4 regions of the Lysinibacillus sp. NPDC093712 genome follow, and region 1 is predicted to be linked to each of the others. Evidence: riboswitches for the same ligand, from Rfam matches in the RefSeq annotation. Region 1 holds a riboswitch; each other region holds the start of a gene.
The links. A riboswitch is a leader RNA that binds a small molecule or an ion and turns the genes downstream of it on or off. The one in region 1 is predicted to bind cobalamin.
Positions count from the first base shown of each region.

Region 2: linked by a shared signal. The riboswitch ahead of ACQKNX_RS06480 (hypothetical protein) and the one ahead of metE (5-methyltetrahydropteroyltriglutamate--homocysteine S-methyltransferase) in region 1 are both predicted to bind cobalamin.
Region 3: linked by a shared signal. The riboswitch ahead of ACQKNX_RS19555 (hypothetical protein) and the one ahead of metE (5-methyltetrahydropteroyltriglutamate--homocysteine S-methyltransferase) in region 1 are both predicted to bind cobalamin.
Region 4: linked by a shared signal. The riboswitch ahead of ACQKNX_RS16400 (ABC transporter substrate-binding protein) and the one ahead of metE (5-methyltetrahydropteroyltriglutamate--homocysteine S-methyltransferase) in region 1 are both predicted to bind cobalamin.

Region 1 is NZ_JBNNUU010000001.1:743,789-751,386, reverse strand. Features, by position in the region: gene ACQKNX_RS03830 (hypothetical protein) at 445-594, opposite strand; gene metE (5-methyltetrahydropteroyltriglutamate--homocysteine S-methyltransferase) at 921-3,215, opposite strand; cobalamin riboswitch at 3,400-3,578, opposite strand; gene ACQKNX_RS03820 (VOC family protein) at 3,790-4,152, shown strand; gene ACQKNX_RS03815 (C40 family peptidase) at 4,796-5,728, shown strand; gene ACQKNX_RS03810 (UDP-N-acetylmuramoyl-tripeptide--D-alanyl-D-alanine ligase) at 5,954-7,339, opposite strand; gene ACQKNX_RS03805 (Mur ligase family protein) at 7,553-7,598, opposite strand, start outside.
Region 2 is NZ_JBNNUU010000001.1:1,245,357-1,252,954, reverse strand. Features, by position in the region: gene ACQKNX_RS06505 (ABC transporter substrate-binding protein) at 1-1,169, shown strand, start outside; gene ACQKNX_RS06500 (ABC transporter permease) at 1,159-2,127, shown strand; gene ACQKNX_RS06495 (ABC transporter permease) at 2,124-2,936, shown strand; gene ACQKNX_RS06490 (ATP-binding cassette domain-containing protein) at 2,929-3,678, shown strand; gene ACQKNX_RS06485 (dipeptide/oligopeptide/nickel ABC transporter ATP-binding protein) at 3,691-4,416, shown strand; cobalamin riboswitch at 4,540-4,722, shown strand; gene ACQKNX_RS06480 (hypothetical protein) at 4,985-5,758, shown strand; gene ACQKNX_RS06475 (GTP-binding protein) at 5,982-7,598, opposite strand, start outside.
Region 3 is NZ_JBNNUU010000006.1:106,672-114,269, reverse strand. Features, by position in the region: gene ACQKNX_RS19575 (S-layer homology domain-containing protein) at 1-1,233, shown strand, start outside; gene ytvI (sporulation integral membrane protein YtvI) at 1,346-2,404, opposite strand; gene ACQKNX_RS19565 (hypothetical protein) at 2,498-3,046, shown strand; gene ACQKNX_RS19560 (glutathione peroxidase) at 3,279-3,824, shown strand; cobalamin riboswitch at 3,979-4,186, shown strand; gene ACQKNX_RS19555 (hypothetical protein) at 4,342-4,884, shown strand; gene ACQKNX_RS19550 (ABC transporter substrate-binding protein) at 4,886-5,845, shown strand; gene ACQKNX_RS19545 (tyrosine-protein phosphatase) at 6,200-6,967, shown strand; gene ACQKNX_RS19540 (MATE family efflux transporter) at 7,111-7,598, shown strand, end outside.
Region 4 is NZ_JBNNUU010000004.1:185,827-193,424, reverse strand. Features, by position in the region: gene argS (arginine--tRNA ligase) at 1-917, shown strand, start outside; gene ACQKNX_RS16415 (MerR family transcriptional regulator) at 1,199-1,588, shown strand; gene ACQKNX_RS16410 (class I adenylate-forming enzyme family protein) at 1,581-3,083, shown strand; gene ACQKNX_RS16405 (acyl-CoA dehydrogenase family protein) at 3,086-4,753, shown strand; cobalamin riboswitch at 5,101-5,284, shown strand; gene ACQKNX_RS16400 (ABC transporter substrate-binding protein) at 5,493-6,461, shown strand; gene ACQKNX_RS16395 (FecCD family ABC transporter permease) at 6,458-7,459, shown strand; gene ACQKNX_RS16390 (adenosylcobinamide amidohydrolase) at 7,456-7,598, shown strand, end outside.

The DNA of each region.
Region 1 (7,598 bases):
TCATCCTGTTTCATAACACGAAATGATTTGAGCTAACCATGTATTTCTTTATGTGCAGTCTTTGTTGGATAGAAGGTCTTGTGTAGACTGGTATTCAATTAGATGGGCCAACTAGTCATTGCAATTGTATCACACCTTTTTTACTAATTATTGGACTTTATTACAAATTATCTTACTCCATTACATATGATTAATCTTTAGTTAAAATGTACAGAAATACCTATACAAAAAAACTCCCCAATAAAAGTTTGGACGCACATGAAAAAGCCACGAATGCTGTACCATCAACGTTTCGTGGCTTTCCTTGGGAACATTATTTATACAAGTTTTTATGCACATTCTCCAAAAGTCAGTCATAGCAATGCTTTAATTGTATTTGGAAGTTGCACTATCGACGGTTATATAACCTATAATAGATTAAGTCTCTCTATGTTTTCATTTCTATTATTTTTCTGATTGTTCTTGCTTCTTTTTCAAATACTCTGCACGTATTTTTTCAATTTGCTGCTTTTTATCAAATTTGGCAGGCTTGTTTTTTTCATGAAACTTTGCCACAGCTACCTTACCTTTAGTATCCAATTGATATTTCCCCACTTTGTTCACCTACTTTTCTTATCCTTAAAGAAGAATCTATTCACCAACTATAATATACCTTATTTTACTGAAGTAAACCTTATTAGTGTACTACAAACCATTGCCGAATGGTCATTTATAATTCTTATCTTTACAACCTTGAATTTGCTGATTCATTTTAAAATTTTCAGTTAAATCTATTAAGTTTGTTTTTAATTAATTTTCTATACAAGACCGTCCTGTCCTATATACAGACAAAACCCCCTGAGAATTTTCATCTCTCAGGGGATTTATCATTTTTGAAGAGAAATCAACGTTTTCTATTCCTTTATTTTTTATATTTACAATCAATATGTGGATTGCTGAACTTGTTGACGTAATGTTTTAGCAGCAGCAACCATATGAGCGAGCGCTGCAACTGTTTCCGGTTCTTTTCTCGTTTTTAGACCACAATCTGGGTTGATCCAAAATTGATTTGTTGATAATACTTGTAGGCTATCTTGCATGATACTTAACATTTCTTGTTCGCTCGGCACACGAGGGCTATGAATATCATAAACACCTAATCCAATCCCTTTTTTATATGGGTTTATTTGCAGTGATGCAATTAGCTCTCCATGACTGCGTGACGTCTCTATAGATATAACGTCGGCATCCAATGCACTAATTGGTTCAATAAAATCATTGAACTCACAGTAACACATATGTGTATGAATTTGTGTTTCATCCTTTACAATAGCCGTAGCAAGCTTAAAAGCATTCACTGTCCAATCCAAATATGCGCCCCACTGTTCTTTACGTAAAGGCAATCCTTCACGCAATGCAGGTTCATCGACTTGAATAATAGAAATGCCAGCCGCTTCTAGTGCCTCAACCTCTTTCCTTAGTGCAAGTGCAATTTGATAGGTCACATCTTTTCGCGCAATATCATCACGTACAAATGACCAGTTTAATATCGTAACAGGACCTGTTAACATCCCTTTCACATATCGATTTGTTAAACTTTGTGCATAGGCAGTTTCTTTCACAGTCATCGGCGCTTCCCATGCAACATCACCATAAATAATCGGTGGTTTTACACAACGAGAGCCGTACGAAACGACCCAAGCTTTTTCTGTAAAAGCGAAGCCTGTTAACTTTTCACCAAAGTATTCCACCATATCTGTACGCTCGAATTCACCATGCACGAGTACATCAATATCTAAATCTTCTTGAATGGCAATCCATCGTTTCGTTTCTTGTGCGACAAAGTCAGCATATGCTTCATCTGAAAGCTGTTTTTTTCGCCATGCATTACGTGTGCGCTTTACTTCATCAGATTGAGGGAAGCTACCAATCGTAGTCGTTGGGAATAGTGGTAGCTGCAGTGACTGTTGTTGAATAATCTGACGCGCATTAAAATCATTTTGACGTTCAAAATCCTCTGTCGACACCGTTTGTACTTCTTGTTGAACAGCCTGATTATTTCGTACAGGATGTTTTTTTAATGCTTCAATTGCTTTCATGCTCTCAGAGATAGTATGATTTGACGTGTGATTTTTTTCTTTTAAATACTTAGCCACCTCTGATATTTCTACTAATTTTTCATCAGCAAATGCAAGCGCATTTTTTAAGACAGGCTCTAATTTTGTTTCAAGTGCGGTCGAAATCGGCACATGCTGTAAGCTACATGACGATTGAACCCACAGCTCTTGGGCACTAGTCAGCTGTTCAATTGCCCTAACTGTAGTACTTATCTCTGCTAAATTTGCCCTCCAAATATCTCGTCCATTAACAATTCCTACTGCCAATACTTTATCATGTGGAAAGCCAAATTGACGTAGCGCCTCCATATTTTTCGTATAGCCATGAACAAAATCTAAGCCAAATCCTTGTACAGGGAGTTCAATTAGTGTGTTATAAGCTGATAACGATTCAAAATAGGTTTGTAACATAATATTAGCCTCTGGTACAGCGGCTGCTAATTGTGTATATATTTCTTGCACAAGTTTGACCTCCGCCTCATCTAATGATGTGACTAATGCAGGCTCCTCTAATTGAATCCAATCAGCACCGGCTGTTACTAGTTCTTGAATAACCTGCGCATACAGTGGTAGTAGTGCTAAAATAAACGCAACTTGTGTTACTTTATCGTAACCTTTTGTTAGCTTGCAAAATGTATATGGCCCGATTAGCGTTGGCTTTGCAGTAATGCCATATACTTCTTTAACCTCAAGGAAATCTGCAAGTATTTTATTGTCTGTTAGTTGCAGAGCTTGACCTTCATATTCAGGGACAATGTAATGATAATTTGTATTGAACCATTTTGTCATTTCACTCGCAACAGCTTCTTTATTTCCACGTGCTACCGCGTAATACGTTTGTAAGTTAACCTTTCCACCCTGCCAGCCGAAGCGCTTTGGCACTAAGCCAAACATAACCGCTGTATCAAGCATTCTGTCATACAGTGTGAAATCCCCAACTGTGACAATATCTATACCGCTACGAAGCTGCTTGTCGATGCGTGCAAGACGGATTTCTTTAATTTTTTGTAAGAAATCTTCTTCTGTAAGTTCATTTCTCCAAAATGCCTCTAATGCCTTTTTCCATTCACGGTCTTCCCCTATGTATGGGTAGCCTATTACAGTCGTTGTATACGTCATATTCCTTCTCTCCTCTGGTTTAAAATAAAAAAACCATCTTCCTTTTTAGGAAAATGGTAGTTATTGTATATCTAAATTAGCTATGACGAGGCGATACGATAATATATTAATTATCGTATATATTCGTTAGTCGCACAGTGCCGATTCGGTCACATCTCACCACCTATTTCCACGTAGGTTATTTGGTGTGTACTAGACATTGGCAGGTCTCCTGGCTTCTCATCAACACGCCTCACAGCCTTCCCAGTTCCCCAGTGGCATATGTGATTTGCTCCGATTTACAGTTGCGGGACAGCGTCGGATTTACACCGACTTCCCTTTTAAGCCAAACTTTCATTTGGCACCAACTCTTACACAATATTCAATTATGTTTCCTACTATAACATATATTTTTCTGAAAAGTATAACTTTTATGAAGATATATGTATTATTTCTGTACAGAGTTACACTTTGAGTAATTTTTAAATGGACTAATTGACGACATAATAATAAAACAATCTACTAATCCGAAAAGGTATTTTAAGTAATTTGTAGAAATATATAGTTATAGAAAGAACGTGCGAGGAGGATTACTATGATTGTCGGATTACATCACATACAATTAACGATTCCAAAAGGTACCGAGGAGCAAGGGAAAGCTTTTTATTGCCGTTTGTTAGGCCTCAAAGAAATAGAGAAACCAGAATCTCTTAAAGGGCGTGGTGGATTTTGGCTACGAGTTGGTCAGCACGAAGTACATGTTGGCACAGAAGAAGGCTTTGATCGACTAACAACGAAAGCCCATATTGCCTATCAAGTAGAGGATGTAGCATATTGGAAAAAAGTATTAACAGCGCATCATATCGAAATCCTTGATTCTGTTCCAATTCCTAATTATGAGCGCTTTGAATTTAGAGACCCTTTTGGTAATCGAGTAGAAATTATTCAGCCTATTTAAATTTTTAAAAAGCAGCCATCAATGGCTGCTTCAGACTATAGACAAACGCGAAGATTTTCGAGTTTGTCTATAGTTCTTTATTATTTAAAATTAATATAAAAGTGATGACTACTACCGTTGATTTCCTGTATGGGCTGTCGATTTCCGCGGATACACACGTAAGCCGCAACCCCCACTATCGCGCTGTCTGGTGCGTCTCACGTTCTGTGCGTTCCCACAGGAGTTGTCCGTCCTCTACTCCAATCACCCATGACTCAAACTATGTATTTCATACTTAATGATAAACAAAAAAATTCCTATACTACGTGCTTTTATAAATACTATTTGACTCATATAGTTATTTTTATATCATTCCTTACCCTTATTTTGATTTCCCTATTAGCACATTACCTAGCATTGTTTCTATGTGTGATAATCCATAGTTGCTAGCGTTTTTTGTATGCACTATTTATCAAACTGAAACATTTGTAATGAAACTGTAAATTCAAGCGATAAAGCCTTATATATCAAGGTTTTTACATAAAGCGATGCTCCCTGTGGAAACATTTACCTCGCAGAACCCCTACTTTTTCATGCTACGATTATTGCAACAGCAAGCAAACAGATATGAATTTACTGCTCGCTTACAGGAGGTAAAAACAGCATGAAAAAACAATTTTTAAAAACTACACTAGCATTATCGATTGGATTTAGCTCATTCGGAATCGTTCAAGCATCCGTTGAACCAATCAAAGTAGAAGCTGCAACAACAAATGCACAACAAAATGACCAAGCTGTCGCAGCGAAGGCTGAGCAACTTATTCAAACAGGAAAAAGTTTAATTGGGAAGGCTACATATAGTAATTCAGTTTACAAGTCTACATATCCTTACAAGTTTTCTTGTGCTTCATTCATTATGTATATTTTTGAACAGAATGGAGTAGACATTGGTACTTATAATGAAAATTATATGATCCAGCAAGGGACATTTGTTCCTAAAAGCCAATTGCAAAAAGGCGACTTAGTATTCTTTAAAAGTAAAAAAACGGGCACAGATCCCGATCATGTAGGCATGTACATTGGAAATAACAAAATAATTCATATGGCTGATTCCAAGCAAAATATCGTCATTTCAGATATGGGTAGCAAACCTTATTACACTGACAACTATGTATCTGCACGCAGAGTATTACCAACATTACTATCGGCTAACCCTGCAACGAAAGGCGATAAAATTGTTGAAAATGCAATAACTTATAAAAATAAAGTAACAATAAGCTCATTAAATAAAGAGCAAAGCTTACAATTTACAGCCCCTGGTTTCGTAGAATATGTCTATCGTAAGAGCGGTGTAAACCTTGGTACAACAACTCTAAAAGAACAAATGGCTAAAGGAACTACGGTATCACGTGCCAATTTAAAAAAGGGCGACTTAGTGTTCTTTAATAGTGTGAAAGGGTCAAATAACCCTTCTCTTGTAGGTATCTACGCTGGAGATCAACGTATCATCATTCCAATTTCAAGTGGTGTTACAACTAGAGTACTCTTTGTGGATTATTATAAAGAGCATTATATAACAGCAAAACGTGTATTTTAAGAAAATCAGCTGCTATTTGACAGCACGACGCGTTATCTTTACGCTATAAAAATAATAAAACATAGCATACAAGCGTGTAATTACAACGCTTTGTATGCTATGTTTTTGATATAATCAGCGGTACCTTACATTATCGTAAAGTGGATTTTATCTAAGCATAAAAAGGATTCTTTCGCATAAAGGTAGCTACTGATGAGTAGTCGCTAGGAGTGCCTTGCCAAAAGGCTATTTTTCCTTTAATTGATTAGCGAATTCAATCATGGATCGACTAGACATAGGGCCCTTTATTAATACAATAGTATCTTTATCAAGTTTTGGTTTAAGTATTTCTAGTACACCTGTGACATCTTTAAATATATGAACCTCCGCAGTTGTTCCATCTTTTTTTGCTTGAGCTGCTATATCTTCAGCTCTTTTTCCAATCGTAATAAGCATTTGAATATCTCGCTGTGCCACCATAGAACCGATCTCACGATGATACTTTTCTTCGAAAAGACCCAATCGCTTTATATCACCTAATATAAGGATTATTTTTTTATCTTTTCCTATCGTATCTAAAACCTTTAAAGCAGCTTCAACTGATGTTGGGTTATTCGTCCATGTATCATCTATAATGGTACTTTCACCGATACCAGTTGAAAATTCCAGGTGCCTTGCCATCGGTTTAAATGTTTTTAAACGCGAGATTGCTGTTTGGATAGACACTCCCATCTCCTTTATAGCTGCGATAGCCGCTAGCGCATTATACACTTGATGTTCTCCGTAACCAGGTACAAAGATAGTATACTTTTCATTAGATACTTGCAGGATAAATTTCATGCCGTTGTTCGTAAATTCAATGTTAGAAGCTTTGTAATCTGCATGCTGCTGAACGCCAATAGTGATAATTTTCCCTTTAAACTTATGCAAGGGTACTTTTTTTGTGTTTTCATCATCACCATTGATGATTAACGTGCCATCCTCCGACAGCCCTTCTAAAATTTCAGATTTTGCTTTTATATAGCCCTCAAGATTTTTACATCCATCTAAATGATGGACACCAATATTAGTAATAATACCAATTGTTGGTTTGTAGATCATACATTGATGTTTAATGTTCCCTGTATTCCCCAGACCTAGCTCAAAAACAGCTGCTTTCGTTGTTTTATCAATGCCCGTTAAATAGGGTAATGATTGACGAGGCTCATTTTTACTACTAATTGATGCCTGCACATTCCAATCTTTACTTGCAATATGTTTAATCATTTCTTTTGTTGTTGTTTTCCCACATGTTCCGGTTAATGCGACAACTGGTATATCAAAAAGACCTCTATAGTATTCAATAAACTTCCAGTATGCCTGCAAAGTACTTTTTACTTGAATAACGGTTGTATTATCGAGTGCATTTTTAAGTTCACTTAAAGGTTTATCTGAAATGACGAGGGATGGCCCCTTTTGATCGATTTCTTTCCAGTTAATAGACTCGCTTTTATTGATGAACATTAGCGAATTTTTCTGCGTCAAATCATGACGGTTATAATAAATAGCCTGTTTGACAAGCCATTGCTCAGAACCGCTTACTAAAACCCCTTGTAATAACTTTCTAATCACAGTCACACTTATATTTTGCACGTTAACTCCGTCCCCCCTCTCATTATAGTATGAAAAATGATAGCTAGAAGTTTGGGTAAAGGAGCGTATCCTTCCCTTTTTCTAGCAACGACTATTATTTGTTGATTTACTTTATCTTTTATTCAGAGCGCTCCTTTCTAGTAGATTACTATACAATATTATTAAATGACCTCATGTGACACAGTATTTATCCTGTTGTCATTGCATCCATCATTACCTTGTATCTCTAAATGATTTTTTTATTTTTAAATCTGCTGCC
Region 2 (7,598 bases), 500 kb from region 1:
AAGCGATGCAAAAAGCAAATGACACAACGATGACAATCGAATTGGATGAACCATTTACGCCGATGTTAGATAAGTTAACAGTGCCAATTTTGCCGAAGCATGTCTTTGAAGGTCAAGAGATGAGAACGGCTACGTTTAACCAAGAACCTATTGGTGCTGGACCTTATATGGTGGAGCAATGGGATAAAGGGACTAGCTTAACGCTTAAAGCATATCCATCTTTCTTCGGAACAAAAGCATCCATTGAAAAAGTCATTTTTAAATTTATTCCGGATAGTAATGTTCGTGCATTACAACTAAAATCGGGTGAGGTAGATATTGCCTTACTTGATCCGAATCAGGTTGAAGAACTTTCAAAAGTAGAGCAGTTAAAAATGTATGAAGTTGAATCAGCCGATTATCGTGGCGTGTTATTTAATATGAAGTATCCACTTTGGAAGGATGTCAATGTTCGAAAAGCGATAAGCTACGGTACAGATCGAGCTGGCATCGTCAAAGGTATTTTACATGGTTATGGGAAAGAAGCGTATTCGCCCCTACAAAAGCATGCCTATGTAAACGAAAATATTGAACATTATACTTTTGATGTTGAAAAAGCAAATGAATTATTAGAAAAATCAGGCTGGATATTAGCAGATGATGGATTCCGCTATAAAGACGGTAACAAGCTCGCCTTTACTATTACTGCACCGATCACAGATACAGTTCGTGTCAATATGGCTAATTATGTAGCGCAAGGCTATAAAGAAATAGGAGCAGATGTTGAAGTAGCGGCACTTGATTGGAGCAATATCGTTATTGAAGAAACACAAGCGTTCATGGTTGGTTGGGGAAGTCCATATGATGCCGACCACCATACGTACAGTTTATTCTATTCTGGCGAATCTAGCGTAACAAGTGCTGGCTACAATTATGGTAGCTATGCAAATGCAAAAGTAGATGCTTTGCTAGAAGAAGGAAGAACAACTGTCGATCCTGAAAAACGCAAGGAAGTCTATAAGGCATTACAAGAGGAGCTAGCAGAAGATCCACCGTTCGCTTATTTTGCCTATGTTGATGCTGTTTATGGCATTAATAAAAATATTAGTGGTGTGAAAGAGCGTATTTTAGGTCATCACGGCGCCGGCTTCTTATGGAATGTCGAGGAGTGGAAATGGAATGATCGCTAAGTGGATCGGGAAGCGAGTGATAATGGGGACAATTGTCCTCATTATCGTGAGCTTCCTCTCTTTTTTCATTATGCATGCTGCACCTGGCAATCCGGCGGCGGCGTATTATGGAGGCAATGCTCAAACATTAACAGCAGCTGAGCAAGAACGAATAGAAAAAGCGTTTGGCTTAGATAGGCCAGTTCTTCTTCAATATGGCACTTGGCTAGGTGAAGCGGTAAAAGGGAATTTAGGCTATTCTGCAAAAGAAGGTAGACCAGTAATAACGATTTTATTAGAACGTTTACCCAACACATTACAGTTGGTGGCACTCACATTATTCATCGTTACAATTGTCTCTACTTGGCTAGGATTACGGGCAGGAATGAAAGAAGGTTCTTTATTGGATCGAGGATTATCGGTTTTTAGTATTGCAAGCTCTGCGATTCCTCCATTTTGGCTAGGTATTGTCTGTATAATAATTTTTTCGGTACAGCTTGGTTGGTTTCCTTCTTCAGGTATGAATGATGTGCGTGGCAATGGAGGTTGGCTTGATCGTTTAAACCATATGGTGCTCCCTCTAATTGTTTTAGTAATTTCTCATGTGGGCATATTCGCACGTTTTTTACAGGACAGTGTTAAGGCAGAGAATCGTAGTTATTATGTCCAAGTTGCGCGTGCTAATGGAGTACCAGACCGACAAATAAGAAACCTCATACTACGGAATTCTGTTATTCCGTATATCAATTATATTGGTGTGACGATTCCTTCATTCTTTGGTGGTTCCATAGTAGTTGAAACACTCTTTGGCTGGTCCGGTTTAGGATCACTGCTAGTGAAATCAGTTATGGTAAAAGATTTTCCTGTACTTATGGGAGCCATTTTAATTATTGGTGTTGTGGTGGTCATTTGCTTATTTGTAATCGACGTTTTAATGATTTGCATCAACCCTAGATTGAGAAGAGGGAAAATAGTATGAGAAAACGACGGAAGATGCCACTATTTTTGCTTGCACTTCTTTGCATAATATTAGGAACAACCATCTTCTCCTCACTGTTGGCACCTTTTGAGCCAAATGCAATGGATATGAATCAGATTTATGAAGCACCTAATCTTACACATTTACTCGGTACAGATCAGCTAGGCAGAGATGTTTTATCACGAATACTAGTTGGTGGGAAAGTTACACTTTTCATCGCCATTGTGTCAGTCGTAATTTCTAGCATTGTAGGCATTATTTACGGTGGTATAAGCGGTTTTGTTGGTGGTGCCGTCGATGTAATAATGATGCGCATTTTGGAGGCTTTTTTAACGGTCCCATCCTTAGTAATTGTGCTTGCCCTGCAAGCAATTATGCAAGGCAGTGTTTGGCGAATGGCAATGATTATCGGATTCACAGGCTGGTTTGTTACAGCTCGAATCGTGCGCTCAGAGTTTATTCGTTTAAAGGAAATGGAATTTGTTCAGATGGCTAAAATGTTCCGTACCCCTTTGTGGAAAATAATATTTAGTCATTTATTACGTAATAGTTTGCCAGCTATCTTTGTCGTGACGATATTTAATTTTGCTGGTGCGATTTTTACCGAAGTGTCTTTAAGCTTTTTAGGTATCGGTGTGCCGCCAGCCATCCCATCATGGGGAACGATGCTGTATACAGCGCAAAATGATTTACTCGTTGGTGCTTGGTGGATCGGGCTTTTTCCTGGGTTTATGATTTTTGTGACGATATTATGTGTGCAAGCAATCGGGAGCACTTTCAAACAAGGAGGAGAACGATCCCATGTTTAAAATCGACAATTTAACTGTTCGAGTGAACAATAAAAATCTCATCCACAACATCTCGTTAACAGTGCCAAAAGGCCAAATTACAGCAGTTATTGGTGAAAGTGGGAGTGGGAAAAGCACAACCGTATCAGCAATTTTAGGAATGCTCCCTCCACAGGCTGAGGCGACAGGGGCAGTTTACTTTAATGGGAAAAATATAATGACGATGTCAAAAAAAGATAGTTTACTGTTACGGACAAAACATATTTTTACCATTTTTCAAGATGCTACAAATAGCTTTTCTCCTACCCAAAAAATGAAACAACAATTGTATATGTTTACTGCCTTACGAATGGGTGAGGAGAAAGAGATGTTTCTTCCTAAAATGACCGCTATATTAAAGGAATTAAACTTGACCGAAGATGTATTAGATTGCTATCCATTTGAGTTGTCAGGTGGTATGCTGCAACGTTGTATGCTTGCCTGTGCATTGTATAATAAGCCAGACATATTGATAGCTGATGAACCAACTTCTGCACTAGATATGCTGCATCAACAACTATTCATGGCATTACTAAAAAATCTTCATGCTCAACTGGGAACAACTATAATATTGATTACCCATGATTTAGGGGTTGCAGTTTCACTAGCGGATACGATTGTTGTAATGAAAGATGGAGAGATTGTCGAGAAGGGGCAAGCGACAGAAATTTTTGAGCAACCAAAACATCCGTATACAAAACGGCTTGTCACAAATCATTTTTAGGAGGCGTTTTAGTTGCTTCGGGTAGAAAACGTAAATAAAAGCTATCGAACAGGACAGCAAGTGTTAGCAAATATAAACCTTACTGTAGGAGAAGGCGAAATCGTCGGACTTGTAGGAGAAAGTGGAAGCGGTAAAAGTACTTTAGCCAAAATCATTATGCAGTTAGAATCACCTGATAAAGGGACCGTGAATTTTCAAAATCAACAAATCACAAAGAACAATCGAAAGTCCTTTTACGAAAAATGCCAAATTATCTTCCAAAATGCAAGTAATGCTTTAAACCCTATGTGGACGGTAAAGGAACAATTAAGGGAGCCATTGCAGCATCAGAAATTCGTAACGGATACCTATATACAAACGATGCTTCAGAAGGTCAAGTTGTCAAACGATGTATTACATGCTCTGCCCTCTGAACTTAGTGGTGGGGAGAAGCAAAGAGTAAATTTATTACGCTCTATTCTAGTAGAACCAAAATTGATAGTATGCGATGAAATTGTTTCTAGCTTGGATCGTCTAATTCAGCGGGAAATTATCGATTTATTAATTACGTTAAATAAAGAAAGAAACATGGCGATTTTATTTATTTCTCATGATTTAAAAGCAGTTTCTTATTTGAGTGAACGGATATATGTAATGAAAGCTGGCGAAATTGTCGATGAACAGTACAAGGAACAAGGTGGATTTAATTTCACCGATAGCTATGCACAAAAGCTATTTCAAGCGATGGAATGTGAATGATATTTCGTTTTTAAGCAGTTGTAGACAATAGATACTTTATACAGTTGTTTGACTTTGAAATTCCATTACTTTACAATACTATTTAATAGTATACTAGTGAGTTTACTATAAGTTATCACAACTGAATAGCGTGTAGTAATAGGTGTAAATTGCGTGCAATTTACTGAAAAGGGAAGTCGGTGTAAGTCCGACACTGTCCCGCAACTGTAAATGTTAGCGACTTTTCGAAGACCACTGTCAATGACGGGAAGGTGAAAAGAAGCAATGATCATAAGTCAGGAGACCTGCCTGTTACAAGTACACACCAATAACCTACGAGGAATAGGAGGTGGCATGTTGACAAAACAGAATGTTCTGTTCGTCACAGTACGTCAAACGATAAAAACCAAAGGATATAAAGGGATACGGCATCGAGCCAAATCTCTCCCATTGGTGCAATGTTTGATGTTGCTTGATGAATGATAATGATTAGCCGTAACGACGGATTTCCTCTTATTTAGCAGGAAATCCGTCTTTTTATGTAATCGAAACATTTGTTTTGAAAATATGTACGAAACGAGGTGCACGTATGATGAAGATTCATGTTTGTACAACACAGGAAAAGCAATATGGAGATATGAAGATTTGTAAATTGCCGCGCATTGAAGTTGCCAAGCAGCCAAAAACGAGAATGGTCATTGAAGCACTTGTTGACCAGTTTTTAGCAACAGGCCTTATTCAGAACGAACGTTTATTTAATCAAATTTTTTATAACAAAGACATCATTTGGATTCAAAATGATGTGTATGAAGGGTGCCTTTTTGCTAAAGCAAGTGTGGCGGATGAGCTGAAAACAAAAAAGAATGGCTTTATGATGTACATGCCAACAAATCCAATCGTTTATGAGGTAAATGGGGAGACGTATCATTTAATAACACGTATTGATTCGATTCGAGCTAAACCAAATTTAGATAGGCTAGATTTAGAGCCAAAGCCCATCTTAAGTGCTGCAAGAGTCAATGATTTGCTATGCTCGATGGTTATGCGTTTCTATCACACTTATTTAGAAGAGTTGTCGTTAGTAGTTCATACAAATCAAGATAGTAATAAAATAGTACATTTAATAAAGTATGTAGAGTGCGAATATGCTCAATTTCTACAAAGTGTTAAAGAATTAAATGATTATCATTTAAATTGGCATCCAAGAGGCAATGGACATCAATTATTGCTCCAATTAATTGAGCAATTACAAATTTTAAAGAGTAAACCTGGTTCGGTTCTTGTTGATTTTTCGAATAGTAATGGTTACGTAATTGTAGAATCAGCGAATAACTTTGTTGTGAAAGCGAAAAAAGCTTTATAGGATTAATATAAAAGGCATCGAGATGTTCTCGATGCCTTCTGTCATTTTTTATCGTAAAATTTTGCCGATAACTTTTAAAATCGCCATAAAAACTGGCTGAATCGCCGATAAAACGATTCAAATCGCCGATAAAACCTTTAAAATCGCCGATAAAACTTGCTATATAACCGATAAACTTTTCACAATCGCTGTTATGCTTTGGAAAATGCGGTTTCTCGGATAATTACAAGCAATGCATGGCTTCTTTTGCCTCATACCAAGGTACTGAATATCCCTTTCCTTTCGCACAAAAAATACTTGATGATGTATAGTCGGGATCTGCCTGTTTATTGTAATTGATTTGCGCAATTATATCTTCACTATTATGGCATTTATCATAGCCATCAAATTGTAACGATATTGACCCTTTGCCGTTTGTATAAGCAGCGAAAGTAGTACTATAATGCATAAAAGTTGCAACCGGAACACGTCCTGTTAATGTTACTTGTTCCTCTGTTAATAGAGGGTCATCAAAAGTACCATCTGCTTGCTGGATATCGTTCATCATACGACCGATAAAATCATTCGATGCTTTCAATTTAAAGCGATAATATGGTTCAAGCAATATATTTTCGGCTTGCTCCAGTCCTTGTCGAAGTGCACGGAAAGTTGCTTCGCGAAAATCGCCACCCTCTGTATGCTTGATATGAGCACGTCCTGTCAAAAGGGTGAAGCATACATCTGTCACTGGGGAGCCAGTTAAAACACCGTGATGCTCTCGTTCAAATAGATGTTTTTCAATTAGTCGTTGGTTTCCAACTGATAAATCATCAGCATGACAAGCGTTAACAAAAGTGTTACCAGTTCCACGAATATTAGGCTCCATTAACAGGTGTACCTCAGCATAATGTTTTAAAGGCTCGAAATGACCGTATCCTGTTACAGTCGTTACGATTGATTCCATATATAAGATTTTTGGCTCACCAAAAGTAACAGAAAGAGAAAAGCGATTTTTTAACACTTCAGTAAGTACTTCAAGTTGAATAACACCCATAATATGTACATGGATTTCTTGGAACTTCTCATGCCAAACTACTCGCAACGATGGTTCCTCCGCTTCAAGTAAACGGAATACTTGTAAAACTTCCTTTATATGCTGTTGTCCATCATACTGTACTTTAGCTTGTAACGTAGGCACAAGCTCATATGGCTGAGGAGGTATTGTACTACCTAAAATATCACCGATTTTTGCTAGACTAAGGCCCTTAACCGCGAAAATTTCTCCTGCTTGCACTTTTTGTGTTGTGTCAAAACGGCTTCCATTATATAAACGAATTTCAGTTATTTTTTCAGTCACATCACCAAATGTAAAGTCTTGGCGTGTATGTAAAGTTCCTTGCAATGCTTTGATAAAAGTTAACCGTTGAGTTCCATCATGGCGAATTTTAAATACCTCACCTTGAAATGGTGCTTGATGGTCGAATCGAGTCTCCGTAAGTAGAGGGAGCTGTGATAAAAATTCTTTTATTCCAATATCCTTTAATGCCGCACCAGTAAAGCAAGGAAATGCTTGCTCTTGTTTAATCAACTTTTGCAACTGTAAAAAGCATGTTTGTGTATCAAGAGTTTCTGTCAAATAGGCATCGAGTAGTTGTTCATCACGTTCAGCTAGCCATTCAGCAACGTGGCTCTGGACATAATCTGTACGCAATGGGTCGTCTATTAAAAGTACATCGTTCGAGCATTCCTTTTGAAGCTGCTTCATAACGGCATCTACATCAGCGCCTTCACGATCTATCTTATTAATAAAGAAGAAGGTTGGGACGTTGTATTGGCGTAGCAATTGCCACACGGTTTCAGT
Region 3 (7,598 bases), on a different contig from region 1:
GGTAAAGAAGAGGCCATTGGTAAAGCTACAAACACGCAGCTAGGCAATCAAAAAGTGATGACGGTAACGGTGGATTCTAAAAAGTTACAAGAAAAACTAGAAGCACAAGGTAAAAAAGCTGTTTTGACTATTCCTGTAAACACGGATGCTGACATTTTTATTGGGGAATTAAATGCTCAAATGGTGAAAAATATGCAAAACCAGCAAGCGATTGTAATCGTTCAAACACCGACAGCATCTTATACACTGCCAGCTTCACAAATCAATGTAGAAGCAATTTCTGCTCAAATGGGTAAAGATATTACACTTGAAGAGATTAAAGTGCAAATTGAAATAGCAAAGCCAACGAATGATATGGTGAAATTTGTAGAAAGTGCGGCACAACAAGGTAACTTTGAATTAATGGTTGCGCCTATTGAATTTACTGTAAAAGCAGTAAGTGCTGTAAAAACTGTCGATGTAACAAGCTTTAACGCTTACGTTCAACGAACTATAGCCATACCAAGTGGCATTGATGCAAACAAAATTACAACAGCTATTGTTGTTAAACCAGATGGCACAACGTATCATGTACCAACAAAAATTATGCAAAAAGAGGGAACGTACTTCGCAGTCATTAATAGCTTAACGAACAGTACGTATGCGCTCGTATGGCATCCTATTGAATTTAAGGATGTAGCAAGTCATTGGTCAAAAGAAGCAGTTAATAACCTTGGCTCTCGTATGATTATTAATGGTGTTCGTGATGGTGTATTTGCACCAAATCAAGATATAACGCGCGCACAATTTGCTGCTATTATGGTTCGTGCACTCGGTTTAAAAACAGATGTTGTTACTAATAATTACACAGATGTGAGGGCAGATGCTTGGTATGCAGGCTATATTAATGCTGCAAGTGAATACAAGCTAATTCAAGGTTATAGTAATGGTAAATTCGGTCCAAATGATAAAATTACACGTCAGCAAGCGATGACAATTTTAGCGCGTGCTTTGTCGTTAACAGGTGTGGACACAGCCATTACAGAGCAAGAAGCTGCTAGCATATTAGCAACTTTTAAAGATAAAGCCCAAATTGCCGAATATGCTAAGCCTCACATTGCAGTAGCTTTAAAAACAGGTTTAGTAACAGGTAAGGCAAATCAAACGATTGCACCAACAGCTTACATTACACGTGCAGAAGTAGCGGTAGTAATTGATCGCTTCTTAAAGAAAGCAGAGCTAATTAATTTATAATGTAGTAGAGATAGATAATAATGTAAGGCACTTTCTGTTTTATAACTAATAGAAAGTGCCTTTGTTATTTACGATTTTATCACTTTTGAGGGCAGTTGATTGGAGTTCATCATTAAATTTTGAAATTGAATTTAATAACCCCTGTTTCCTTTAATGCGAAGAGGAAGATGATAACAAATGGTCCTACGAGTAAGCCGATGACGCCAAACAATTGTAAGCCGATAAACATTGCGATTAATGTTGGCAGAGGGGGTAAACCAATATGTGCACCCATTACTTTAGGCTCGACAGTTCGGCGAATAATTAATAAAATAGCTGCAAGAACAAAGAGCTTAATGGCAATCGCTGTATTCCCCATCAGGAGGTAATAAATTCCCCAAGGTGCTAAAATAATAATTGAGCCAAGGAACGGGATAACATCTATAATCCAAATAATAATGGTCATTACTATCACATATTTCGGGTGAATAAGTAGTAAACCTACAAGTGTAACCCCGGCTATAATAAAGCTAACAAGAATCTGTGCCTTCATAAAACCGAAAAATGCATCTTTTAAACGATTAGTAATAATTTTCAATTTCTCTTCAGTTGTAGGCTTTAAAAATTTGTAAGTTGACTGTTTTAATTTTGGCAAATCTAGCATAAATAGAAATAGGGCGATCATATAAACAAGAAGACTTATAAAGAGGCTTGGAATTTGTGAAAAGAAGGTCGTAACTTTGGTATAATTAAAGAAGTTTAAGAAAGATTCTTCAACTTTCTCAATGAAGTCGGTTGTCGTTTTTTGAAGTGAAGCACTCACTTCAGTTGGAAAGTCTTCTGTATATTTTGAAATATTCTCTTGCATATGACCCCACAACTCGGATAATTTAGAAATATAGTAAGGTGCTTGCTTTGAAATGGAAATAATTTGCGACATTAGTTGCGTAATAGTAAAGTAACAAATAATAGAAATAAAAATAACGCTTACTATGTATATAAAAGCAACAGCTATTTTTCGCGACATTTTCCATTTTCGTTTAAAAAACATAACAATGGGTTCTAATAAAAAAGCTGTAACACCTGCTAAAATAATTGGCACGGAGACAGGAATGATAAAATATACGGCTATAAGTAGGCATATAATCGCTAGCGTTCGTATAGTCAACTTTCGAGTTATAGTTCTATTCATAAGCTCTCCTTTTATCGTTATTTTTAAGTAAAGTGTAACATAAAAAAATTAAAATTTGAAAACGTTCTGAAAGAATGAAGGTAGGGATAAATCATGGAAAAAGAGATTTTGCAACTTTTTAGTAATTTAACAGAGCGTGACCGTGAGATTGAATACGAGTCGTATAGAAAATTGATAAAAATTATGCAAGAACCAGTAGATTGGACATATGCAGTTTGGGAACAGCTTATTAAAGCCCTTACATATACAGATGGACATGCTCGTGCACGGGCAGCACAGTTTTTATGTGCATTAGCAGCAAAAAGTGACCCGGAAGAACGTGTTCTGGATGATTTTTTAAAAATTTGGGCAGTAACATATGATGAAAAAACAGTAACTGCAAGGCATGCTCTTCAAGCAATTTGGCAAATTGGGCTTGCTGGACAAGTTCAAAGGGATTTAATTGTTTCGTATTTAGCGAAAAGGTTCCAAACATGTATCGATGAAAAGCAACCATCACGTATTCGATATGATATTATTGTCTCCTTTAAGAAATTGTTTGATGCTACGAATGATCAAAACTTATTAGATATTGCAAAGAGATTAATAGAAGAAGAGCAGGATATAAAATACAAAAAGAAATATAAAACAGCCATCCGTTAAAATAGCGAGATGGCTATTTTTATGCCCAAGTGTGTTGTTTTGAAGAAAGAAAAGTTATTGATTATAATGAAAGTAGGAGGATGGATTCAGTTTTTGATAGGTCTTATATACTGATGTAAGCTATCGTATAAGTGAGAGCAAGAAACTATCTATAAAGAGGAAACACGTAAATATGCAACTGTATATAGCATAGTAACAGTATAATTTTTGTAAATTAGAAAGGGTCGAGAAAATGGGGATTTATAATTATTTAGTGAAAAAGCCAAACGGTGAAATTTTATCAATGGAGACGTATCGAGGAAAGACAATGTTAATCGTTAACACCGCCAATCAATGTGACTTTACATATCAATTTGAAGATTTGCAAAAAATGTATAATAAATATGACAAGGGAAATTTCGTTGTTTTAGGTTTCCCGTGTAATCAGTTTGGACAGCAGAACCCAGAAGATGGAGTTGAGACAACTCAACTTTGTCAGCTTAACTACGGGGTAACTTTCCCGATTTTTGAAATAGTTCAGGTTAATGGAGAAGAGACACATCCGTTATTCAATTATTTAAAGCACGAAGTAGATTTTCGTGAATTCGGAAAAGCGAATATGCAGGAAAAGATGTTAGCTGAAGCTATTATCCAAATTGCACCGAGCTTTTTAGATGGACGTAACATTCGTTGGAACTTTACGAAATTTTTAGTAGATAATCAAGGTAATACAGTTGAGCGCTTTGAACCGACAGATTCACAATTAGATATAGAGCAAGCTATTGAAAAAATTTTATAGCTAGCTATTTTAATCAGAATTTTTAGGTTGGAATAACAAATAGCTTATCGCTATGTAGAAATAGTGCTAAGTTTTGTATAAATATATTCGAATATTCCACAATCTCACAACTACTCTTTCAAATCAATATATGATAAACTGCTAATCAAGTGAATAATTCTTGCAGAATAATGGTGCTAACTTTAGCATAATCGGGAATTCGGTGTAAAACCGAAGCTGTTTCCGCAACTGTAAGTACAAGAATCATAAAAAATGCCACTGTCGAAAAGGGGAAGACCCAAGATGGGAAGGTTTTATGATCGCTACTGCATTGAGTAGTGAGCTGTACGAGCCAGGAGACCGACCTTTATTTAATGTATAAAAACTCTTCGGAAGCTAGGAGGATATACGGCAAATACATAGGCAATGTCGCGTGAGGCGGCACTATATATGCTATTTTCGTCGTTCCCTAGGGAGCGGCGTTTTTTTATGCACCTGTAAAGCAAAATCTGTTCATGAAAGAAAGAAGGGACTAAGTATGAAAAAAGATGCCCGTTACTCTTGCTACCCGTTCATGCGTGAAAAAATATCTACAGTAGATTTTGAGATTCGTACAGATAGTTTAACAACTCATGTCGGTGTAGCATTGACGGCTGTAAAAGCTGAAGAAGTTGAAGTAGTGGCTACAGATTTATTGACTATTTTGCCAATGGCCTACCATGTAAACGGCTCAGTACGTGGCAAATTAGCGGTAACGGAAGAAGATTTGTTATGGCTTAGTGATCGCTATGATTTTTATGTGGGGCATGTAAAGGAAGAAATTCAGAACTTTGTTTTACCACAAGGTACAGGGGCTGCAACTGCGCTTCATTTATGTCGTAGTGAGGCAAAAAAATCATACCGTGTTCTACATAAAGTTTCTGAGGAAAGAGAAGTACCAGCCATCCTTTTCGATTACTTAGGATTATTAGCTAATGTATTTTTTGTAATGGCTGTATACATGAATCAACAAGCTGGTATTGCTGAAATACCATTTATAAGCAAATCATATCCGATGAAGAAAAAGAAGGAGAATGTGTAAAGTGAAGAAACTATTTAAATTCCAATGGCTTACAGTGTTAATGTTAGCACTTGTATTGGCAGGGTGCGGCACAGCAAATGAAGCTAAAAAGGACGATACATCTAAAACAGGACAACAAGCAGAGCAAACAGGCTACAAAGTGACAGATGATCGCGATGTAGAAGTAGCATTTGATGCAGTACCAAAAACGGTTGTGTCATTACAACCGAGTAACACAGAAATCTTATTTGCACTAGGCGTTGGCGATAAAGTTATTGGTGCAACTGATTATGATACGTACCCAGAAGAAGCAAAAAATATTGAACGTGTGTCAGATTCTGTGACATTCAACACTGAGCGAATTGTAGCATTAAAGCCAGATGTCGTAATTGCTTATTCAACAGGCAATGCCGAAACATTAGATGCGCTAAAAGGTCTTGAAGATGCAGGCGTAAAAGTATTTGCTATTAAATCAGCAGCTTCATTTGAAGATGTATATGGAGATATTCAACAAATTGCTGAAGTGATGGGCGTTAAAGATAAAGGTGAGCAATTAAACAAAAATATTAAAGCGAAAATCGCGGATGTGCAAGCAAAAGTAAAAGGTGTAGAAACACCGAAAAATGTTTACTTAGAAATTAGCCCTAAGCCAGATATTTATACAACAGCAGCTGGTACTTTCCAACAAGAGATTCTTGATGCAGCGAATGTGAACAATGTATTTGGCGATCAAACAGGATGGGTAAAAGTTTCTGAGGAAGATGTTATCGCGAAAAATCCTCAAGTTATTTTAACAACAGTAAACTATGTAGAAGATGCAGTAGGTGAAATTCTTGGGCGTGATGGATGGAATACAATCACTGCCATTCAAGATAAAGCGGTAAATTATATTGATACTGATATTTCAAATCGCCCAGGACCACGTATTGGTGAAGCTGTTGAGATGGTAGCGAAAGCAGTATATCCCGAACTATTTAAATAAGGTTAAATCGTGAAAGCCAACCTTTAGAGCTTGGGCAAAAGAGATAAAGTGTTAGATTGACTGCAATCAATCTAACACTTTTTTGCTTGTGAACGTTGTTGTCCGCTAAGTACAGGCTTCGTGAGCTTCAACCGGCGATAACTCCAAGTCAACCGGCGATTCAGGGGCTTCAACCGGCGATAACTCCAAGTCAACCGGCGATTTACGGGCTTCAACCGTCGATAACTTCAAGTCTACTGGCGAGTCATAGAATCTGAATCTCTTCTAAAAGGCATTGTGAATAATTGGTATTATCTTCGGTTGTTCTATAAAATAGAAATATATATGATTGCTTAAATAAGGGAGGCGTAGTGGATGACACAGTTTGACATGAAGGTTATTCCGTTTGAGGCAGTCTTGAATTTCCGCGATATGGGTGGCTATAAGACACGAGATGGCAGAGTGGTTAAGAATGGATTGCTCTATCGCTCAGCTGCGCTAGGTAAGATGACACCAGCGGATAAGGAGCGCTTTGAAGCGCTAGGAGTTAAAACAATTTTCGATTATCGAGATCAACAAGAGGCATTAAATAATCCTAACCCTACATTCAAGGGCGCAAAGTATATTCAAATTCCTGCAAAGGGCAACCACGCATTTGAGATGCCGACAAATACCGGTGGCCACAATTTTTATAAGGTTGTAAGCCCAGAGATGTTCCGCGATTTTTATGCACAAATGCCCTTTAACAATGCTTCATTTAAAAAATTAATGTCTACAATTCAAAATCCAGATAATTTAGGCCTCGTCCATCACTGTGCAGTAGGAAAAGATCGAACGGGAATTGGCGGTGCGCTCATTTTGCTCGCATTAGATGTACCCGAGGAAACGATTATGCAAGACTATTTAGATACGAATATTTATTTACGCCCTATGGTAGAACGAATGGCACAGGCAATTCAAAATACTTTTAATGACCAAGAGTTACAACAGTTCCATGCATTAATGTCTGCACGTGAGGATTATTTGCAAGCTGCCTTCGATGCTATAGATAGTCGTTATGGTTCGAAACCAGTATTTTTAGAGCAAGAGTTTGGTTTAACAACAGAAAAACGCCGGCAATTACAAGAAAATTGCTTATGCTAATAGGACGCCCTTTCACAGTAAGTCAGTGAGAGGGATTTTTTTGTAAGCTATTCAAAATATTTTTGTATTAGCTATCCTTTACAGTGGTAAATCTGTGATAAGATACAATAGATTTTTATGTAATAGAGAGAGAAGTGAAGTTGTTGGGACATGCGATTAGAGAGAAACATTCGGCAGACCAGTTTAGTCTATTTCATTTAACATGGCCGATTTTTTTAGAAGTTTTTTTATTTATGTTAATGGGATTAGCCGATACATTTATGTTAAGTGCCTTATCGGATAACGCTGTATCGGGTGTTGGCGCAGCAAATCAATACATTCATATTGCGATATTAATTCTTGAAGTGGTAGGCAATGGTGCTGCAATAGTTGTCTCGCAATATTTAGGTTCAAAGAGATTTTTAGAAGCTACAAAGATTTCAGCGTTAGCAATTACGTTGAACTTAATTTTAGGTTTTATTATGAGTGCTCTGTTTTTCTTAGGCTCCAGCCATTTAATGACGATGATGAATTTGAAGGGTGATGTCTTACAATATGCCCAAAGCTATTTAGTCATTATTGGTAGTTTTATTTTCTTACAAGCTATTATTAATGCATTAGCGGCTATTATTCGTGTACATGGTTGGACGAA
Region 4 (7,598 bases), on a different contig from region 1:
CGAATTTCCGCGTGAATTTTGATGTATGGTATTCTGAAACATCATTATATGAAAACGGCAAAATCGAAGTAGCATTAGATAAATTAAAAGCAAATGGCCATGTTTTTGAAGAAGATGGCGCTACTTGGTTCCGTTCAACAACATTTGGCGATGATAAAGATCGTGTATTAATAAAAAATGATGGATCTTTCACATATTTAACACCTGATATTGCTTACCATGAAGATAAAATTGTCCGTGGCTTTGATAAACTAATTAACATTTGGGGTGCTGACCACCACGGTTATATCCCACGAATGAAAGCGGCTATTCAAGCACTTGGTTATGACCGTGACACACTTGAAGTAGAAGTTATTCAAATGGTTCAGTTATATAAAGACGGCGAGAAATTTAAAATGTCGAAACGTACAGGGAATGCCGTAACGATGCGTGAGCTTGTTGAAGAAGTGGGATTAGACGCAGTGCGTTACTTCTTCGTGAAAACAGCTGGTGATTCACATATGGACTTTGATCTTGATCTTGCGGTATCACAATCAAACGAAAACCCGGTATATTATGCTCAATATGCGCATGCGCGTATTTCTTCAATTTTACGTTCAGCAACGGAACAAGGCTTTGCTACATCAACAAATAATTTAAGCCTGTTAACTGCTGAAAAAGAAATTGATTTATTGAAAAAAATTGGTGATTTCCCGAAAGTAGTGGCGGATGCAGCAAAACACCGTACGCCACACCGTATTGCCAACTATATTCAAGATACGGCAGCTGCGTTCCATAGCTTCTATAACGCTGAAAAAGTATTAGATGCTTCGAATAAAGAGCTAACAGAAGCACGTTTAGCACTTATTACGGCTGTACGTACTACTATTGCTAACGCATTACGTCTAATCGGCGTATCTGCACCTGAAAAAATGTAATATGATTATTAGACCCCGACACAATTGCGTGTCGGGGTTTTTTATTCGGTGGAAATTGTTTGAGTGCCTGACACTACTTTCCGATGGAAGCGACAACCCTTGCTATGTGCACTTTGTTGCTTCTTACGTTTCTAATGGTCTGAAAATTAAGAATCGTTTGAGTGCCTGACACTTTTTTATGCTTCTTTGTGTGCGGAATTTTCTATTTATTTCTGATTTTCTGTTGAAGTTTACGTTAACGTTAATGATATACTGATGAAAATTGTGAAGGGGGAGCAGGCTTGAAAACGATTCAGGAGGTAGCAAAGCAATTTAATGTGTCTACACGTACCATTCGTTATTACGAGGAGCTTGGGCTTCTATGTCCTCATCGTTCGGCTACTAATCAGCGCACCTTCTCAAAAAAAGAAATGGCGAAGCTCAAGCTTATTTTTAGGGGGAAGCGTTATGGTTTCTCGTTAGACGAAATCAGGGAAATGGTGTTGCTTTTTGATTTTGATCGTTCAGGAATTCAACAGCTGGAACGTACTGTGGCATATGGAGATCAAAAAATTCAAGAAATTGATAGTAAAATAGCCGAGCTTACACAAATGAAAAATGAATTACTGCAATTACATGGCATGTTTAGTGAGAAATTATTAACTTTAAAGGGAGAGATGCACGATGAATAGTTCAAATTTGTTAGCACGAAATGCCCGAAAGTATGCTGGAAAAGAAGCTGTTGTTTGTCATGGAAGAAGAGTGACTTATCGTGATTTAGATGAGCAAGTGACTCGACTCGGTCATACTTTGATAGAACTGGGTATTCGTCCAGACGATAAAGTAATTATTTTTATGCCAAATGTTGTAGAGTTTGTTGTTAGTTATTTTGCGATTCAACGTATTGGTGCAATTGTCGTTCCCGTAAATGCAAAATTTACATTGCAGGAGGTTGAATATGTTGCACAGCATGCAGAGGCTAAAGCTATTGTAGTGCATGAGGCTATTTTTGCCGCGGTCGAGCATATCAATGTCGTGCCGTTGAAAATTAAAACAGGACATGTGGAGGCAGGGTGGCTTCATTATGAGACACTAATACAACATGCCAGTACACAACCAATTGATTGTCAGCTAAATGAAGACGATGCATCAACGATTTTATATACATCAGGCACAACAGGAAAACCGAAGGGCGTCCTATTTAGCTATCGCAATATTTTAACTGTGGCCCAGATGATTGCAGTAGAAATGGAAGTAAAGCCTACAAGCCGCATTCTCCTTATGATGCCGTTAACGCATTCAGCACCATTGCATTTATTTTTAATGGCTGGCATACTTGTTGGCTCAACAAATGTATTAACGCCAACATTCACACCAGATTTATTGATAGATTCGATTGAACAAGAAAAAACGACGCATTTTTTCGGGGCTCCTGTTGCCTATTTATTAACTGCCCAAACAAAGAGATTGCAAACAGCGGATTTATCTTCGATGAAATGGTGGGTTTATGGAGGTGCACCGTTATCACAAAATGAAATTCGCCATCTACAAAAAACTTTCCAAACAGAAAATCTAACATGTGTTTATGGATTAACAGAGGCTGGGCCAAGTGGTTCCTTAATGTTCGGACAAGAGCATGAAACAAAGGCGGGGAGTATCGGTCAGCGTGCACCTCTAGGGACGGAGCTTCGTATTATTAACGACAGCGGGGAAGATGTCGAAGTGAATGAAGTGGGCGAAGTTGTGTTATTTGGTGAAGGCAATATGTTGGGGTATTACAGGGATGAAGTAGCAACAAAGGCAGCATTTATAGATAGCTGGCTGAAAACAGGAGATTTAGCTCGAAAAGATGAAGACGGCTATATTTGGATTGTAGATCGTAAAAAGGATGTTATTATTTCGGGCGGTGTCAATATTTATCCAAAAGAGATTGAGGATTTACTTTTAAACTATGAAGGCATTTTTGAGGTGGCTGTTATTGGTGTCCCTCACCCGCAGTGGGGAGAAACCGTAAAGGCAGTGTATGCTGCAAAGGCAGAGATTGATGATAGCGCACTAAAAGCGTATTTAGAGGAGCATCTTGCAAAATATAAAATTCCACGCTTATTCGAACAAGTGGAAGCGCTACCAAGAAACGCTTCCGGAAAAATATTAAAACAATCGTTGAAGGAACAAGAGGTGAGATGAATATGAAAGTATTACAGCAAGATGCAAATCGGACGACTAACTTTTTCACAGAGGATGAAACACTACACAAACTATTAGAAATGATGCTAGATAAAGAACTTCTAGTCTATGCTAAGCGAGAGTTAAAGGATTTCGGCGAGCTTTGTGCAAATGACATCGACGTGAGAGCGAAGCATACGGACAGAGAGGGAGAGCCCAAACTGCAGCGATACAATGCTTATGGTGAGGATATATCAGAAATTTGGGTCAATGAAGGCTACAAAAAAACGATTGAAGAAACATATAACACAGGGATCGTTGGCTATGTGCATAAGGACATTCCACAGTTAGGTAGAAAGGGAAATTATGTGTATAGCTTTGCACAAGGCTATTTACTGTCACATGCAGAGCCTGGCTTCTATTGTCCAGTTACCTTAACGATGGCAACAGCTTATTTGCTTGATCATTATGCGAGTGATGAGTTGAAGGACAGGTTTTTACCACATGTTTGTGCAACGGGGGATACAGAGCTATATGAGGGGGCAACATTTTTAACGGAGCGGCAAGGAGGCTCAGATGTCGGCGCAAATGTTGTAGAGGCTGTCGAGGAAGGAAGTCAGTATCGTTTGTATGGAGAGAAGTACTTTGCATCAAATGTTGGAATGTGTGGTGTGGCGATGGTATTAGCACGTATAGAAGGCGCTTCAGCAGGTTCGAAAGGTTTAACATTATTTGCTGTACCTTGGCGTCAAGATGACGGTAAGGTTAACCACCTTCGCATTCGACGTTTAAAGGATAAGCTCGGTGTCAGAGCAGTACCATCAGGAGAGGTGGAATTCGATGGTGCACTGGCGTATATCGTTGGAGAGCCGAATAAAGGAATTTATTATATGTTAGAGGCACTTAATTTATCGAGAATTTGTAACGCAGTCGCTTCCATTGGCATTATGCGTCGAGGCTATTTAGAGGCGAAGCATTATGTAACAAACCGAAATGCGTTCGGGCAACCTTTAATTCAATACCCAATGATTCAGGATACATTAGGGAAATATGCTGCGAAGCTCCATGTAGAAGTCGCTACTGTTTTTGATCTTATTCAATTATATGACAAGGTAACGAGTGGTCAGGGGAATGAGCAGGACATTATTCTTAATCGTTTGAATATCGCCATCATGAAAAAAGAAACGGCTGAACAGGCGGTGCATTACGCAAGCGAAGCAATAGAATTGCATGGAGGAAACGGCTATATCGAAGATTTTGTAACGCCACGTTTACTTAGAGATGCTCAAGTCCTTACGGTGTGGGAAGGAACGGCTAACATTTTAGCACTAGAGCTTATTCGCTTAGTAGATAAATATAATGCCCATGAATTATTTGTACATGTGATGCGGGAGCGTTTGACGAAGTTAACTGATTGTTCGTTCGTACAAATTGTAGGCGAGCAACTGAAGAAAATCGAAGCAACATTGCAAGTCTTTAGTCGTTTGGATGAGGCTACGAAGTCGTATGAGGCAAAGGGCGTAGCAGAAAAAATGGCTCATCTATACGAAAGTGTAGTGGCAGTCGAATGGGCAGTCCAATTTGGCGGCAAGTATGAAAAGCTAGCAGATATTTATTTAGAAGATACATGGGCATTGCGCGAAATAGGCGCACCAATGAAAACTGTTCAATATTTTTCGGAAATTATGTAGCGGGTGCCAGGCACACAAACAATTTTGAAAATTTTTATTATTAGTAAAAATCCGCGTAGACTCCTACGGGAACGCACGCAATGTAAGCTGCAACAAACCGCGCGGGTAGCGACGTTTGTGGCTTACGTATGTGCCCGCGGAAAGCGAAGTGGATTTTTCCGATTTAGGAGTCGGCATTATGTTAGGTTCTATGTAGTGCCAGGCACTCAAACAATTATACTAGTTGATCGAAGTGTAAAGTGTCCGCACGCAGCGGAAATCAACGGCAGTAGCATCACAAAAAAGAGACGCTAACTTAGCGTCTCTTTTTTTATCGTTATCTATTTCTATTTTCATGTATAATAAAATCAACTGAATATTATAAAGGTTCTTTACTAAAGTAAAGTGAAAAGGGAAATCGGTGTAATTCCGATGCGGTCCCGCCACTGTAAGTGTGAGTTTTTTCAATCTATGCCACTGAATTTTTTTGGGAAGGCATGAAAAAGCATTTGGAGCACGAGCCAGGAGACCTGCCTTTATAGAACGATACATTGCAGCCTACGAGGATAGGATGGTGGTTTATTTGTGCAAGCACCGCCTCTCGTTATGATGACGAGAGTTTTTTTGTTTTGGAAAGCTACTGACGATAAATAATTGAACATAAAGGCAATAAGTTCGGGTAGGGGAAATGCCTACATAATATCGATCAATCTACTGAACAAAGCTGAAAAATGCACATACAATCTAAGGAGGTCTCACAATGAAAAAGTATTGGAAGATAGGTTTATCAGCATTTTTAGCAATGGGCATTCTAGCAGCATGTGGAGAAGAGCCGAAAAACGACAAATCGGCAACAGAGCAACAGGAGCAACAGGATACAAAGCAGCTAGACGAAGCAACGTTCCCGCTAACAATAACAGATGCTACTGGCAAAGACATTGTACTAGAAGCACCGCCTGAAAGAATTATATCTCTTATTCCAAGTAACACAGAAATATTATTTGGACTTGGCTTAAATGATAAAATCGTTGGCGTAAATGATTATGATGATTATCCACCAGAGGTAGCTGACAAGGAGAAGGTCGGCAGTATGGAATTTAATATAGAACAAATTATTGCGTTACAGCCTGATATCGTTTTTGCACATGAATCAGGTATAGCTTCTTTAGGTGGAGCGATGGATCAACTGGAAGCAGCGGGTGTTAAAGTATTTGTTGTGACAAACGCTAGTGATTTTAATGAGACATATACGACGATTGAGCAATTAGGTCGTGCCACTGGTAAGCTTCCAGAGGCAGAAAAAATTATTGCCAATATGAAAGAAAAGGTTGAGGAAGTCCAAGCAAAATTACAGGACGTGAAGCCAAAGAAAGTCTTTGTAGAAACGTCAGATGAACCAGAAATCTACACACCTGGCAAGGACACATTTATGCAGGAGATGCTAGAGATGATTCATGCCGAAAATATCGCAGCTGATACGGATGGCTGGTTCAAAATTGATGCAGAACAAATTATTACAAAAAATCCAGATGTCATCGTGGTCACTTATAATTATGTGCCCGATATTTTAACGAAAATTCCACAACGTGCAGGCTTTGATACAATTACGGCTGTAAAAAATAAGGCTATTGTGCAAGTAGATGAAAATATGACAAGTCGTCAGGGCCCGCGTTTAGCAGATGGGCTTGAAGAGTTAGCGAAAGCCATCTATCCTGAGGCTTTCGAGTGAGCAAAACGGTTTTAGCTTATGTAACAGCCATTACGTTACTTATTGTTAGCATCTGGTGTGGCGTATCAATAGGCTCGGTTCATATTCCGTTAGAAGTATTTTGGAATAAAGCGGCAGATGAAACTGCTGCCAATATTTTATGGAAAATTCGTTTGCCACGAGTATTGCTCGCAGGTCTTGTAGGAGCATCGTTGGCGATTGCAGGGGCAGCCTTTCAAGGTTTGTTAAAAAACCCGTTAGCAGATCCGTATACGCTTGGTGTATCTTCAGGAGCGTCAGTCGGTGCTGTCATGACATTATTTTTCGGCATCTCTTTACCAGTTGTCGGTTTGTATGCATTGCCAACGCTCAGTATGGTAGGGGCTGTACTAACGATGGTAGCTGTGATGAGCTTTGCCAGAATAGTAGACCGTTCTCTGAAAATGGAAACACTTATTTTAACGGGGGTTATTTTTAGCTCGTTTTTAGGCTCACTTATCTCATTAATGATTGCGTTATCAGGTGAGGAGCTCCGCCAAGTGATCGGCTGGTTACTAGGGTCAGTCTCGATGCGGGGATGGCCGTATGTGCAAATGATTACCCCATTCGTTGTCATTGGCTCTGTTATTTTGTGGACGCAAAGACGCGAGCTAAATGTTCTGCTATATGGAGAGGAACGGGCGAAGCATTTAGGTGTCAATGTAAAGCGTAGCAAATATTTAATTTTAGTAGGAGGCTCCATGCTTACTGGGGCGGCAGTTGCTGTTTCAGGAACAATCGGCTTTGTCGGCTTAGTTGTGCCGCATATGACTCGTATGATTTGGGGTTCAGATCACCGTCATTTATTGCCGTTATCTTTTTTGAATGGTGCAACATTACTGATCATTTGCGATTTAGTGGCGCGTACGATAATTATCCCACGTGAGCTACCGATAGGTGTTATTACTGCATTTATTGGTGCACCTGTCTTTTCTTATATTTTCTATAAGCAGCGTAGAAGCAAGGGGGTACGTGTATGATTATCGTTGAACATCTATCAGGTGGCTATGAGGACGTACCAATCGTTAAGGATGTAAGTTTTACGGTAGAAAAGGGGAAAGTCCTTGGCATTTTAGGGCCAAATGGAAGTGGCAAATCCACATTATTGAAAGTAATTAG